3 regions of the Nocardia sp. NPDC102475 genome follow, and region 3 is predicted to be linked to each of the others. Evidence: riboswitches for the same ligand, from Rfam matches in the RefSeq annotation. Region 3 holds a riboswitch; each other region holds the start of a gene.
What was found. Region 3 has a riboswitch for S-adenosylmethionine ahead of ACZ60G_RS39440 (rhodanese-like domain-containing protein). Riboswitches for the same ligand answer to the same signal wherever they lie in the genome.
Positions count from the first base shown of each region.

Region 1: linked by a shared signal. The riboswitch ahead of ACZ60G_RS28365 (amino acid ABC transporter permease) and the one ahead of ACZ60G_RS39440 (rhodanese-like domain-containing protein) in region 3 are both predicted to bind S-adenosylmethionine.
Region 2: linked by a shared signal. The riboswitch ahead of ACZ60G_RS19605 (aminotransferase class V-fold PLP-dependent enzyme) and the one ahead of ACZ60G_RS39440 (rhodanese-like domain-containing protein) in region 3 are both predicted to bind S-adenosylmethionine.

Region 1 covers NZ_JBVJLS010000017.1:92,039-96,921, reverse strand. The annotation lists gene ACZ60G_RS28380 (LppM family (lipo)protein) at 1-535, shown strand, start outside; gene ACZ60G_RS28375 (glycosyltransferase family 2 protein) at 544-1,686, shown strand; gene ACZ60G_RS28370 (hypothetical protein) at 1,869-2,576, opposite strand; SAM riboswitch class I at 2,915-3,008, shown strand; gene ACZ60G_RS28365 (amino acid ABC transporter permease) at 3,018-4,013, shown strand; gene ACZ60G_RS28360 (amino acid ABC transporter ATP-binding protein) at 4,010-4,789, shown strand; gene ACZ60G_RS28355 (ABC transporter substrate-binding protein) at 4,809-4,883, shown strand, end outside.
Region 2 covers NZ_JBVJLS010000010.1:95,670-100,552, forward strand. The annotation lists gene ACZ60G_RS19590 (WXG100-like domain-containing protein) at 1-515, opposite strand, end outside; gene ACZ60G_RS19595 (magnesium and cobalt transport protein CorA) at 520-864, opposite strand; gene ACZ60G_RS19600 (YbaB/EbfC family nucleoid-associated protein) at 868-1,380, opposite strand; gene ACZ60G_RS19605 (aminotransferase class V-fold PLP-dependent enzyme) at 1,647-2,969, opposite strand; SAM riboswitch class IV at 3,016-3,129, opposite strand; gene ACZ60G_RS19610 (LysE family translocator) at 3,243-3,878, shown strand; gene ACZ60G_RS19615 (DHA2 family efflux MFS transporter permease subunit) at 3,923-4,883, opposite strand, start outside.
Region 3 covers NZ_JBVJLS010000034.1:46,752-51,634, reverse strand. The annotation lists gene ACZ60G_RS39450 (DUF8020 domain-containing protein) at 1-72, shown strand, start outside; gene ACZ60G_RS39445 (O-succinylhomoserine sulfhydrylase) at 194-1,408, opposite strand; gene ACZ60G_RS39440 (rhodanese-like domain-containing protein) at 1,405-1,821, opposite strand; SAM riboswitch class IV at 1,836-1,952, opposite strand; gene ACZ60G_RS39435 (Rv0361 family membrane protein) at 2,018-2,473, opposite strand; gene ACZ60G_RS39430 (FAD-dependent oxidoreductase) at 2,780-4,168, shown strand; gene ACZ60G_RS39425 (amidohydrolase family protein) at 4,294-4,883, shown strand, end outside.

The sequences.
Region 1 (4,883 bases), on a different contig from region 3:
GAAGGCGCCCGATTCGCTGGCCGCGAAGGTGCGGGTCGAGCCGTACAGCCAGGACGGCTATGTGGGCAGCAAGGTGTTCTTCGAGGATCTGTCCTTCGGTGAGGTCGGCCAGCTCGGCGCGCTCTCCGATCAGACCCAGGGCATGTTCAACCTGTCGTTCCAGCGCACCGGCGACCTGGTCAGCCTCAATGGCCGGGTCGATCTGAAATCCGTTCCGCCGCACGGTTCGGATGTGCAGTTCACCGTGGCTTTCCCGGCCCGCGTCGCCAAGACCAACGGCAATCGCGAGGACGACTCGACCGTCTCCTGGAAACTGCCGCCCGGCGATGTCTCTACCCTGCGCGCCGAGGTCAGCTACGCGGACCCGAATACCCGCTCCTTCGCGGGCTGGGCAGGCATCGTCGGTGGTATCACCCTCGCCGTCGCCGCCATCATCGCCGCCATCGCCTACATGGACCGCAACCCGGCACCGCCCGGCGCACCGGAAACCAACTTCTCACCGAGCAATCTGTGGCGTTCGCTGACCCGCCGCTGACGCGAACGTTGCGCGCGGGCGCGGCGATCGCCGCGTGGGCGGGTGCGGGTATCGCGCTGTTCGGTTGCGGGACCGCGTTATTCAACCGCGTGACGGTGCGCAGGCTCTCGACCGGACCGAATACGGTGATCGAGCCGGTGTCGGTGTGTATCCCGGCACGCGATGAGGCACACCGACTGCCCGAGCTGATCGATGATCTCCGTGGTCAGGCGGGTGTGCCGCGACTACAGGTGCTGATTCTCGACGACGCGTCGTCGGACGGGACCGAAGCGGCCGCGCTCGACGCGATTGCGGGCGATTCGCGCTTCACTGTGTTCCGCTCCGAGGCCGAACCCGCGCCCGGATGGACCGGAAAGGCCGCGGCCTGCGCGCGACTGGCCGAGTTGGCGGATGCCACGGTGCTGATCTTTCTCGATGCCGATGTGCGACTGGCACCGAATGCGATCGCCGCGGCGACCGCCGAATTGCGCCGCAGCCGAGCCGCATTGTTGTCACCGTGGCCGTACCAGGTGACCGAATCGCTGGCCGAGGCGCTGGTGCAGCCGCTGCTGTGCTGGTCGTGGGCGACGAGCCTGCCGATCGCGGCCGCCAATCGCAGCCTGCGCCCCTCGACAGCCGTGGCCTGCGGCCAGTTCTTGGTGTTCGACGCCACCGCCTACCACGCCATCGGCGGGCATTCCGCGGTCGCCGCGAGCCCGACCGAGGACCTGGATATCGCTCGCGCACTGCGTCGCTCGGGTCGCCGGACCGCGCTGGTCGCGGCAGGCCGAGCGGCGAGCACCCGAATGTACCGTGGCGCAGCCGAACTGGAGATCGGTTACAACCGCTGGCTGTGGTCCGCGTACGGCGGCACGACAATCGGCGGCGCGGCGGTGGGAGCCGTTGCGACACTGGCCTACTGGGCGCCCCCATTGGCCGCGATCGGCGGCCGGGGCTCCATACGCACCGCCGGTCTCATCGGCTACGGCGCCGCGGTCGCCAGCCGCCTGCTCGCGCGCTCACTGGAACGCGGCACCACGACCCGCACGGACGCCCTTGCGGCCCTGGCACATCCGATCTCCATCGACGCCTACCTCCGCCTCTGGACCCGCGCCCACCGCGCCCACCGCACCAACACCTTGACCTGGAAGTCCCGCCCCTTGACCCGCTGATCAAGATCAGGTGGAATCCGTGACGGCATCGCCCGAGAAGACCCAGCCGCCAGTGCCACCTGATCTTGATCGGTCCTCAGGACTCTCGGGGATGGGCGGGCTGCTCCGGCGACCGCAGTCGATTCCGCGGGGCCGGGATCTGTCCACGGGCCCCGAGCCTGTCTCGGCCAGGGGCCCGTGGATCAGCGCACTGTGGTGAGTCCTATGGTCGGGACGAAGAAGCAGGACTTGGTGCCGTTGTCCACGGTTCCGAAGACTGCGGCGAGTACCGTGCCGGATCCTGTGTCGACCGGAACCGCGCGCACCCCACCGACCGGGAATACGGCGAAGAAGTCTTGGACGGCGCGTTCGGCCATTGGCCTTATCTCGGTCGGGGTTTCGGCGGGCACCATCGTGCGGACCACATCGGAGATCGATCCCATGGCGGTGATGCCGCTGCGGCCATTGGCCAGGTTGACCCAGGCGACGTTCATGCCCGAAGCATTCGTGCCGTCCGGGCCGAGGCCGTAGGGGACGAAGGTGAACATGACCTGGCCCGCCTTGACGGCGGTCGGGTCGAGTCCCGGAATGGCCACCGTGGTTTTGGGCCACGGCCCCGGGACCGCGCCCGCAACCGCGGGCACCAGACCGAGGCTGCCGGTGCCGGAGCAGAGCGGCGCGACCGCCGGGTACAGGAACGGGTCGATGCCGAAGGTGCGCAGCGCGTCCACGACGGCTCGGTAACCGGCGAACAGATCACCGGGTGCGGCCTGGGCGGACGGCGCGGTCGCGGCCGGAACGGCTGGTGCGGGTATCGGCGCCGGACCCGCGGCGGCGATGCCGGGGGCGGCGAGAGTCAGCGCGGCCGTAGCGGTCGCGATGGCGGTTAGCGTGGTCAGACGGCGCAGCATGGTCACGGCGGACCTCCTCATCGTCGGGCACGAATCGAGGTCCGAGAGTACTCCGGCAAACCTTCGCAACAGCGTTTATTCGGGTGGTCGACACGTTCGTGCCGCGCGCCCCTATGGGCCGCCAAGGCGATCCGCAGGCGGGCAATCCGGACGAAGAGCACGCGGAGAACTCGGTCCGAAATGCCGCGATCCACCGCATGACCGGGCCAATAGTGCCTGCTCACGACCCTGCAAACAAGGTCTGCGCTCACGCTGATTCGTATCCTTGTGCCGGACTTCGCCTGCTTCGCATGATATTTCGGCTAGACCCATTGACCGACCCGTGCTCGGCGTCGGACACACCATCCAGAGCGACCGAGAGACCTGGCTCATCGACGTCGCAGCAACCCCCCGGTCACCGGGTGCGGGTGCTTCCGCCGGGAACGATGGAGGAACCGAAATATGAGCGCATCCGTCGCATCCGATACTCCGGTATCGGATGTCCCGATACCGGCTGCACCCACCGCCACCGTAAGCACTACCGACGCACCGGCGATCGCCAAGCCCTGGCACCCCTGGCGCTGGGTTGTCAGCGCCATCGCGCTCGTGCTGCTCGCCCAGTTCGTCCATGGACTGGCCACCAATCCGGGCTGGGATTGGTCGACGTTCGCCAAGTACTTCACCGCGAAATCGGTGCTGTCGGCGCTGAAGGTCACCTTGGAGCTGACCCTGTGGGGTACGGCACTGGGATTCCTGATCGGTACGGCATTGGCGATCGCCCGACTGTCGAATAATCCGGTGCTGCGGGTGATCTCGTGGGTCTACATCTGGGCGTTCCGCTCGATTCCGCTGATCGTGCAGCTGCTGTTCTGGTTCAACATCGCCTACCTGTACCACACGCTCTCGCTCGGAATCCCGTTCGGCCCTTCCTTTCTCACCTTCGAGGTGAACGGGGTGATCAGCGGTTTCACCGCGGCGGTCATCGGACTCGCACTGCATCAGGCGGCGTATGCGGCCGAGATCATCCGCGCCGGATACATTTCGGTCGATCCGGGGCAGCTGGAAGCGGCTGCCGCACTCGGTATTCCACGGGGGCGCCAGTTCCGCACGGTCATCGTCCCGCAGGCCATGCGCTCGATTCTGCCGAATGCGACCAATGAGGTGATCAGCCTGTTCAAGGGCACCTCGATCGTCTCGGTCATGGCGATCGCGGAACTCTTCTACCAGGTCCAGGTGATCTACGGCCGCAACGGCCGGGTGGTGCCACTGCTCATGGTGGCCACGATCTGGTACATCGTGCTGACCACGATTCTGTCGGTGGTGCAGTTCTATATCGAACGCCACTACGCCAAGGGCGCGCACCGCACGCCCCCACCGACACCGGTGCAGAAGGTTCGGCGCAGACTCCGCGAAATCGCCGAAATCGGTTCCACCGCACCGCGCGGGGCTACCCGATGAGCGCGCCGGTGGCCCCGGCTCCTGCGGTACAGGTGCGCGGGGTGCGTAAGTCCTACGGCAGCAGCGAGGTACTCACTGGCATCGACCTGACCGTACGGGCCGGTGAAGTGGTCACCGTGATCGGACCGTCCGGTTCCGGCAAGTCGACGCTGCTGCGGGTGGTCAACCACCTGGAGTCGCTGGATGCGGGCACCGTGCACATCGACGGCGAACTGATCGGATATCGGCTGCGCCGCAATAAGTTGCACGCGCTGTCAGACCGCGAAGTGCGCAAACAGCGCTCGCATATCGGCTTCGTCTTCCAGCAGTTCAATCTCTTCCCGCATCTGACGGTGCTCGACAATGTCACGCTCGCACCGATTTCCGCGCAGGGTCGTCCGCGTGCGGAAATCGAGTCCGAGGCACGGGATTTGCTCGAGCGGGTCGGCATCGGCGACCTGACCGACGCCTATCCGCGGCGGCTGTCCGGCGGACAACAGCAGCGCGTTGCCATCGCGCGGGCGTTGGCACTGCGACCGCCGGTGATCCTCTTCGACGAACCCACCTCCGCACTGGATCCGGAGCTCGTCGGCGAAGTCCTCGATGTGATCCGCGATCTCGCCGACGGCGGGACCGCGCTGGTGATCGTCACCCACGAAATCGGTTTCGCCCGTGAGGTCGCCGACACCGTCGTATTCCTCGACGGCGGCGTGATCGTCGAACAAGGTCCGCCCGCCGCCGTACTCGACAACCCGCAACACCCGCGCACCCGCGCATTTCTGTCCCGAGTCCGCTGAGCGCGGTGCGCGCTCCCCGATGAACAGGTATTCGATGAAGCTCTCTGCCCTGGTCGGCTTGGCCGCCACGGTCGCCTTGCTGGCCACCGGCTGC
Region 2 (4,883 bases), on a different contig from region 3:
GTCAATGCACCGGTGGCCGCCTTGATGACGGTCTGGGTGAGGATCTGCTGGATCAGCTTGCGCAGCGCCTGCGTGATGGCGGTGCGAATCGCGACCTGCATCGCCGCCGCCTCGGCCGTACTCGCGCCGAGGGTCGGCACCGCCGCCGCAGCGGCCGCCGCCAACTGAATGGCGGTATAGATCAGCATCGAGATGATGTACAGCTTGATGGCCAGAATCAGCGATGCGTAGATCCGCAGCGCCAGGGCGATATCGCGGAGCAGATCGGTGAGCGTCTCGACCGCCTGCATCGTCTTCTGCCGATAGCGTTCGATTGCGTCGTGGGTCTCGCCCTCGATATGGCCGAGGGCCTCTTGGAATTTGGTATCGATCTTGCCGGAGTACTTCTCCAGCGTATTCGCCATCTGCTCGGCCTTGTTGCCCAAACTGAACAGCTTGGTCTCATCGGCCTTCGGCCAGCGATAGACGACGACCGCCGCCACCGGCTCCAGCGCCGCTGGTATCTGCAATCCCATGCGGCTACCCCTTGCCGTTCTCGTCGAGCAGACCGGTGATCTTCTCGACGGCCGACTCGAAATCCCCATCGGTCGTCGACACGGCGTCCGCGACGGCGGTGAAACGCTTTTGGACCGATCCGAGCAGGCTGATCACGCGGTCGAGCATCTCGGTCGCGTCCTCGACAGGGCCGAGGAAGTTCTGCAGGAAGGCCTGTCCGAATTCGTCATCGCCGATGCCGTCGCCGTCCTCGCTCAGCGCGCTGGTGAATTCCGCCACTTCGGCGGCGAATTCGGTGCCCAGCGCACCGATTTCGGTCGCGATCGAACGGAACTGCTCCGGATCGAGCCGGAAGTTGCTGTTGCCCATGACCTACCAGCCCTTCCAGTGCGGGCCCTCATCGTCCGGATCCTCGTCCAGCCGCCGGGGGAACTCGATCTGTGGTTCCGTTTCGGGCTCCGGCGGAGGCGGCGGCAGGATATTCCCGTCGGGCCGGGCGATCGTGGGCAGTTCGCCGAACGGATCCTCGGGCAGCCCGACCTCCGATACCGCCGCCAGCACCGGCGCCAGGCGCGCGTCGAGCTGCTCCTTGGCGGCCCGGGCCGCGGCCTGCGCCGCCTCGGTCACCGCCGCACCGAGCCGCTCCGGATTCGAGCGCTTGAACGCCTCCGGCGCCACCCACACATCCAGCGGAATACCCGCCGAATTAGCCGTCACCCGAACCAGCTGATCCTGTGACCAGCCCTGCACGGTCAGGTTCGCGAGCTCGGATTTGGCCGCGCCGAACTGCTCTAGCTGCCGCTCGTAGACATCGGTCATCTGGTCGACTCGTCCGAGCATCCCGTCCGTCCAGGACTGGAGCGCGTCCCGCTCTGCCGAATTCATTCAGCCGCCTTCCATTCCCCCGCCCCGGCCGGACGAGTGCCATCACACTTCTAGACGCAAGGGCTGGAGCGGCGGTTCCGTGGTACCGCAAATTGTTTGGTGAATTCTTCAGAGCGAAGCCTGCGCGCCCGAGGGATCACGCCAGCCTGGCCGAATCCGCTTGCGAGGTCCCGCGCATGTTCCTCCGCTGCTTGTGGATTCACCCGGCCCTCGGACCGCGTCGGCCCAATGCCGCGGGGGAGCTACGACTGCGCGGGCGGCTCCGATCAGCCGATCGAGCAGGGCGCGGCGCCGTCGTTGGTGTCGGGGCTGGCGAAGGGACGGGTCTCCGGTGTCGGATTCCAAAGTCCGTCAGTACTGGCGTAATTCCACGACGCCCCCTTGTCGACCAGGGTAGCGATGGCCTCGACCAGCCGATCCACATCGTCGGAGCTGGTGCCGAGGCCGATGCTGGCACGCAGCGCACCGTCCAGGCCGAGCCGCTCGAGCAGCGGGTGGGCGCAGAAGCGGCCGTCGCGAATGCCGATGCCGTGCTCCGCGGAGAGATAGGCCGCGACGTGTCCGGGGACGAATCCGTCCAGCGTGAAGGCGACGATGCCGACGGTGTCGGGGCTGTCGTCCCAGATGCGCAGCAGGTTGACGCCCGGAATCGTGGACAGCCCGGCGCGCAGGCGATCGGCGAGCCGTCGCTCATGCGCGGCAAGGGTTTTCGGATCGATCGCGCACAGCGCGTCGCATGCGGCGGCGAGCGCGGCCGCACCCAGGACATTCGGCGAACCGGCCTCGTGACGCTGCGGCGCCGATGCCCATTCCGCGCCGGTAGTGGTGACCTCGCGGACCGCCCCGCCGCCCGCCAGATACGGTTCGGCGGCATCGAGCCAATCCCGGCGTCCGACAAGCACTCCCGCGCCGAACGGTGCGTAGAGCTTGTGCCCGGAAAAGGCGAGGTAGTCGACTCCGGTGGCGCGCAGGCTGATTCGACGATGCGGTGCCAGTTGCGCGGCATCGACGAGAATGCGTGCACCGCACTGGTGCGCGATGGTGGCCAGGCGCTCGAGCGGCAGCACCTCACCGGTCACATTCGATGCTCCGGTGACCGCGAGCAATGCCGCCGGCCTACTGCACAATTCGGCGATCAGCTGACGGATCGTCTCATCGACGGTCGCCGCGGCTTTGACGACGCGACGACCGTGCCGGGTCCAGGGCAGGAAGTTCGCATGATGTTCGATATCCAGCACCACGGTGTCGCCGGGCACGCAGGCGGCGAGCAGATTCAGCGAATCGGTGGTGTTGCGGGTGAACACCACGACTTGGTCGTCGGCGGCGTCGAGGAAGCGGGTGACCGAACCACGCGCGGCCTCGTAGCACTCGGTGGAGATTCGCGAGGCGTAACCGGCGCCGCGGTGCACGCTCGCGTAGAACGGCAGCAGCTGCTGCACGCGGTCGGTGACCTGCGCCAATGCCGGTGCGCTAGCGGCGTAGTCGAAGTTCGCGTAGGTGGTCGTTCCGCCCTGCACGAGCGGCACCCGGAGGTCGTCGCCGGAAACACGGGCGAGGGCAGCACACCTCTGTTCAACTACAGCGGTCATCACAAAATCCCATCGGCTGTGGGACCCGAAATCAGGTGATCATCCGAGTCCGCGCTTGCCGCACCCGGTCGGGCTGCGGCCCGGTCGTCACCCGGAGCACCCCACCGCGGAGGAGGGTTGCCGACCAGCTAGCCGGGGCTTGACGCTGGTACTCATGACCTGAACCGAGATTGGCAGATGCCGCACCGCCCTGTCAACCGGCCACTTGCTGCATACACATGCAGTCGAATAAATAAACTTGCAATGCCGAGTGATATGCGATCTGATCGAGAGGTGACACTTTCCCTGCTGCTCAGCTTTATCGGCCTGTGCATTCTGCTGTCGATCACGCCCGGCCCGGATTCGTTCCTGGTGCTGCGATTCTCGATCGTGGACGCGCGACCCGGTATTGCCGCGGCGATCGGCTCGGCATTGGGCGGGATCGTGTGGGCGGTGGTGGTCGCGGCGGGCGTCGCCGCCCTGCTGGAACAGTCCGCGACGGCCTACCGGACGCTCAAGGTCATCGGCGGAATCTACCTGGTGTACTTGGGAATTCGCGCGCTGATCGATCACCGCAAGCAGCGCGGGGCGGGCACCGCCGCGGCGGCCGGACAGTCGGCCGCGCAGGCTCCCGTCTCGATCCGCTCGGCATTCGCCGCAGGCCTGGTGTCGTGCATGTTCAACCCGAAGGTCGGGCTGTTCTACCTCGCGGTACTGCCGCAATTCCTCACCGATGTCACGTTTTTGAACACTCTCGCGCTCGGGGCCATCGAATGCTCCATAGCCGCCGTCGAGATGATCCTGCTCGCCGTGCTGGCGTCACGAGCGGTTGCGATGTTGCGCCGCCCACAGGTTCGCGATCGGCTCGAACAGATCAGCGCGGCCATTCTCGCCGCGCTCGGCATCGGCACGGCCGCTTCCGCCGCGTAATCCGTCGTGCGCCTGGCCGGTCGCCACCGACCAGGCGCACAGCGTCACCGGTTTGGCTGAATCTCCTTGCGCCACAGCAATAGTGACGCGAACAACGAGATGACCGAGGCAGCCGTGAGCCACCAGAACGCTTGCCGGAATCCGGCATCCACCGGCAATCCCGCAGCGGCCGCGCGATACAGCACCACCGCGAGCAGTGCCGCTCCGATCGACCCGCCGACCCGCTGCAGAATATTCACGAACGATGCCGCATCCGGCAGCTGCTCGGGCCGTGCCGCGGCGTAGGCCGCAGCGATGATCGGCACCCCGGTCAATCCGGTCGCCACGCCGCGGATCAACAGAAGTGCCTGCACGACAACGGGATTCATCGAAGCATCGCCGAGCGCGAACGGCACGGTGACCGCGGCCGTCACCGCACTGCCGACCACCGCGACCACTCCCCCGCCGTACCGATCGGTCAACCGGCCGCCGATGGGCAGCGCGATGATGCCACCGATCCCGAAGGACATGAGCAGCAAACCCGTCGCGATGAGACCGTCGCGGTGCAGCACTTGAAAGTACAACGGCAGCAACAGCATTGCCCCGAACAGCGACGCACCGGCGAAGTAGTTCGCCACATTCGCCGTCGCGAATATCGGATGCCGGAACAGTCCGACATCGAGCAGACTTCCGCCACCACCGCGCACCGACCGCACCACGAACAGGCCGAGCGCCAGCACCCCGACCACCACCGACACCCACACCGTCGGCGCGGAAACGCTACCGCGACTGCCGAATTCACCAAGTCCATAGACCAGCGCCGACAGCCCGACCGCGATCAATGCGAATCCGGTGGCATCGAATCGACCGCCGTTGCCCGACGCCTGCGCCCGCGGCAACAACCGACGCCCCAGGACGAATGCCACCAGCCCGAACGGGATATTGATCAGGAACAACCACTCCCAGTCCAGATTCGCCAGCATGACGCCGCCGATGGTCGGTCCGATCGCGGGCGCGGCGACCACC
Region 3 (4,883 bases):
ATCGACACGCTCAACGCGCCCGCCGGTACGACTAAATGGGCGCAGAACTCTTCTCTGAAACCTGCGAATTAGGTGATCAGCAATGCGGCGCGATACGGCGCGCCGCATCCCCGATGGCGGCGGCCGGCGGCGGAAACCAGCCACCAGCCAGCCGACTCCACACCGGCGTTACCGACAGCACAGCCTCATACATCTAGCTGAGCGCGTGGTCCAAATCGCTCAGCAGATCCTCGACATCCTCCAGCCCAACCGAGATGCGGACGACACCGTCGGACAGGCCGATGGTGGCGCGGCCTTCGGGGCCCATGGCGCGGTGGGTTGTGGTGGCGGGGTGGGTGATGAGGGTTTTGGAGTCGCCGAGGTTGTTGGAGATATCGATGATGCGCAGGCGGTTGAGGACCTCGAAGGCGCGCTTCTTGGCCTCGGCCTCCGGCGCGTTCAGTTCGAAGGTGACCACGGTGCCGCCGCCGCTCATCTGGCCGGTCGCCAGGTCGTACTGCGGATGCGACTCCAGGTACGGGTAGCGCACCCACGAGACGGATTTGTTGGCCTCGAGGAAGCGGGCGATGCGCAATGCGGATTCGGTCGAGTGACGCACGCGCAGTGGCATGGTCTCCAAACCCTTGAGCAGGGTCCATGCGTTGAACGGGCTCAGCGCCGGACCGGTATGGCGCATAAGGTTTTTCACCGGGCCGTCGATGTAGTCCTGGGTGCCGAGGATCGCACCACCGAGCACCCGGCCCTGACCATCGATGTGCTTGGTACCCGAATACACCAGCACGTCCGCACCGAGTTCGAAACCGCGCTGCAGCAGTGGCGTGGCGAAGACGTTGTCCAGCACCACTTTCGCGCCCGCCGCATGCGCGAGCTCGGTCACCCGGCGCACGTCGACCAGCGTCTGCATCGGATTGGCCGGTGTCTCGAAGAACACGGCCTGGGTCGGCACCGAAAGCGCCTGCTCCCACTGATCCAGATCATCGCCGTCGACGAAGACCGTCTCCACACCCCAGCGCGGCAGGATCTCGTTGCACACCACGAAGCACGAGCCGAACAGGCTGCGCGCGGCCACAAGTCGATCGCCCGCGCCCAAAAGCGCACCCAGCGCGGTGAATACGGCCGACATGCCGCTCGCGGTAGCGAAACATGCTTCGGCGCCGTCGATCAGACGTAGCCGCTCCTCGAACATGGCGACCGTCGGGTTGCCGTAGCGGGAGTAGACGAAATGCTCGATATCGCCGGTGAACGCGGCCTCGGCCGCCTCGGCGCTCTCGTAGACGAAACCGGAGGACAGGTACAGCGCCTCGGCGGTTTCCTCGAATCCCGAGCGGCGCAGGCCGCCTCGTACGCCGAGCGTCGCGGGACCGACACCTTCGGGCAGCGGCTTGTCGAACGAACCGCCGGTGATCATGACTGCCGCCAGGGCAGGCCGATGGCGCGCCAGCCGGAGCCGCCGCGATGTCCGAGCTCATCGATCGGGCCTTCGAAGCCCTCCAGCACATTGAACGACGGGGCGATGCCGGCCCCGGTCGCGGCGACCGCCGCACCGATGGAACGCTGTCCGGAGCGACAGAGGAAGACGACGGGCGCGGCCGGATCGCGACCCTCCAGCGCCTTGGTCAGCTGCTCGACGAACTCACCGTTGCGGGCGCCGTTGCTGTCGACCCATTCGATCAGCACCGTCGGCCGTTCGATCGAAGTCGTATCCGGCACACCGACGAAACGCCATTCGGCCTCGGTGCGCACGTCTACCAGGACAGCTTCGGGATTGTCCTGCAACAACTCCCACGCCTGCTGTGGGGTGATATCACCGGCATATGTCATGCGATCCTCCTGTGAATCCACGCTTGCCGCACCTGGGTTTCGGTACACGGCCAGGTCGTCACCCGGAGCACCCCACCGCGGAGGAGGGTTGCCGACCAGCCAGCCGGGGCTTGGCGCTGGTACTCATGACCTGAAAATGAGATTGCCTGGGCAGGGGCCGCCATGTCAAACCCCAGTTCGCGCCGCGCATAAGGAATCAACCGCAGACGATCCATCGGTCTTGGGAGCGGGTCAGATTCCAGGTTGCCGGGGTCTCCCGGCCCTCGACCGCGATGGTCACCGTCGCCTTGGCCTTATCGCCGTCGACCATCGCATTCTCAATCTTGGTGACCTTGATCGACTTTCCGGCCGCGGTCCCGCCGAACTGACCGGCGAGCGGCGTCTTGCTCTCGTCGAAGCCGGGACAGGCCACGCCCGGCGGCGGCGTGTTGTCGGTGGTGGCGCGGGCCTCCGCGTAGCGCTGCACCGCGGCCGCGATCTTGTCCGATTCTGTGACATTTTTCTCAGCGGGCGAAAGCACCGCACCGAGCACGATCGCGACCAGCACGACGGCGGCGAAGACGGCAGCCGCGATGAACGGCGCGATGGAGCGACGATCGGTCTGATCGACCTCGATTACGGGTTCTTCATCGGTGCCCTGCTGCTCTGTCATGGGTCGATCATCCCTGGTGGACGGCGGTATCCGGCATTCGGCCCCGAGACTTGCGCCGCGAGGATTTGATAGATGTGCGCAGAGCGGGTAGTCACGGTAGGTGGGCCGGGGCAGCAAACACCCGGTGTACGCACCGCCGCAGGGTGCGCGCTGTGCCACCGATAGAATCGCGAAACTGCGGCGTGGCTGTCATAGCCGAGATGGCCGCCTGTTCGCATCAGCAGATGCGACCGAGAGGGTGCGTCAAGTTAGCCTAAGCTAAGACTGACGCCGTAATTGTTTCGACCATAAGGGTGCGCGTAAAAGATGACCGAACAAAGTGCAGCGACTCGCCCGCTTCGCATCGCGATCGTGGGCGCGGGACCGGCCGGAATCTACGCCGCCGACGCGTTGATGAAGTCCGATGCCGAGGTGAGCATCGACCTGTACGAGCGCATGCCCGCGCCGTTCGGGTTGATCCGCTACGGCGTCGCGCCGGACCATCCGCGCATCAAGGGCATCATCACCGCCCTGCACAAGGTGCTGGACAAGCCGCAGGTCCGCCTGCTCGGCAATATCGACTACGGCACCGACATCACCCTCGACGATCTGCGCACGTTCTATGACGCGGTGATCTTCTCCACCGGCGCCAACGCCGACCGCGCGCTGCCCATCCCCGGCATCGACCTGGACGGCAGCTACGGCGCCGCGGACTTCGTCTCCTGGTACGACGGTCATCCGGACGTGCCGCGCACCTGGCCGCTGGACGCGGAGAAGGTCGCGGTCCTGGGTGTCGGCAATGTTGCGCTCGACGTGGCGCGTGTGCTGGCCAAGACTGGTGACGAACTGCTGCCGACCGAGATCCCGCCGAACGTCTACAACGGCCTGCAGGCCAATAAGGCGATCGAGGTGCACGTCTTCGGCCGCCGCGGCCCGGCGCAGGCCAAGTTCACCCCGCTCGAGCTGCGTGAACTCGACCATTCGCCGACCATCGAGGTCATCGTCGATCCCGAGGACATCGACTACGACGAGGGCTCCGAGGCCGCGCGCAGGCACTCCAAGCAGGTCGACATGATCGCCAACACTCTGGAGCAGTGGGCCATCCGCGATGTCGGTAACCGCCCGCACAAGCTGTTCCTGCACTTCTTCGAGTCCCCGGCCGAGATCCTCGGCGAGGACGGCAAGGTCGCCGGCCTGCGCACCGAGCGCACCCAGCTCGACGGCACCGGCAATGTCAAGGGCACCGGCGTGTTCAAGGACTGGGACATCCAGGCTGTCTACCGCGCCGTCGGCTACCTGTCGCAGAACCTGACCAACCTGCCGTTCGACGATCAGGCCGGTGTCGTTCCCAACGAGGCCGGACGCGTCCTCGCCGACGAAGACGCCGACGGTGCTGACCGCTACCTGCCCGCCACCTACGTCACCGGCTGGATCAAGCGCGGCCCGGTCGGCCTCATCGGCCACACCAAGGGCGACGCCAACGAGACCGTTGCCTGCCTGCTCGACGACAGCGTGAACTTCACTCCGGCCGCCAAGCCGGAACTGGACGCGGTCACCGAATTCCTGGAGAGCAAGGGCATCCCGTTCACCACCTGGCAGGGCTGGTACCGCCTGGACGCGCACGAGCGCGCCCTCGGCGAGCCGGAGGGCCGCGAGCGCGTCAAGGTCGTCGAGCGCGAGGACATGCTGCGCGCCAGCGAGCCGCACAAGGTCTAGTGCGCACCCCACGGGGGTGTGACCGTCACCTCCTGTGGTTCTCGACAATCCGACACGGCTGCGGCAGCGCAAAATCTGTCGGGTCTGCGGCAGCGGAAATTCCGTCTCTGAGGCATTCTGTACAAGTGTTCGATGCCCATCTCCACATCTTCGACCCGCGGTTCCCGCTGGCCGAGAACGAGGGCTACCTGCCCGACCCGTTCACCATCGCCGATTATCGAAAGCGTATGTCGCGCTTCGATGTCGGCGGCGGTGCCGTGGTCAGCGGATCGTTCCAAGGCACCGATCAGACCTACCTGAAAGCGGCGCTCGCGGAACTCGGCGAGGGTTGGGTCGGCGTAACGGCGCTGGACCCCGACGCCACCGACCAAGAGATCATCGAACTCGACCGGATCGGTGTGCGTGCGCTGCGGTTCAACGTCAAGCGCGCGGCCCCGGATATCACCGCGATGACGTTGCAGGCATTGCGCGCGCACGATCTCGTCGGCTGGCATGTCGAGGTGTATATCGACGGCAACATGCTCACCTCGATGCAGCCGGTGATCTCGAAGCTGCCGGTGTTCTCCATAGACCATCTCGGCATGTCCGAGGAGGGTTTGCCCTATCTGCTGGATCTGGTGGATCGCGGGGCGCGGGTGAAGGCGACCGGCTTCGGTCGGGTGCATATGAAAGTGGCCGATACGCTGCGCCGGATCCACGCGGTAAATCCCGAGGC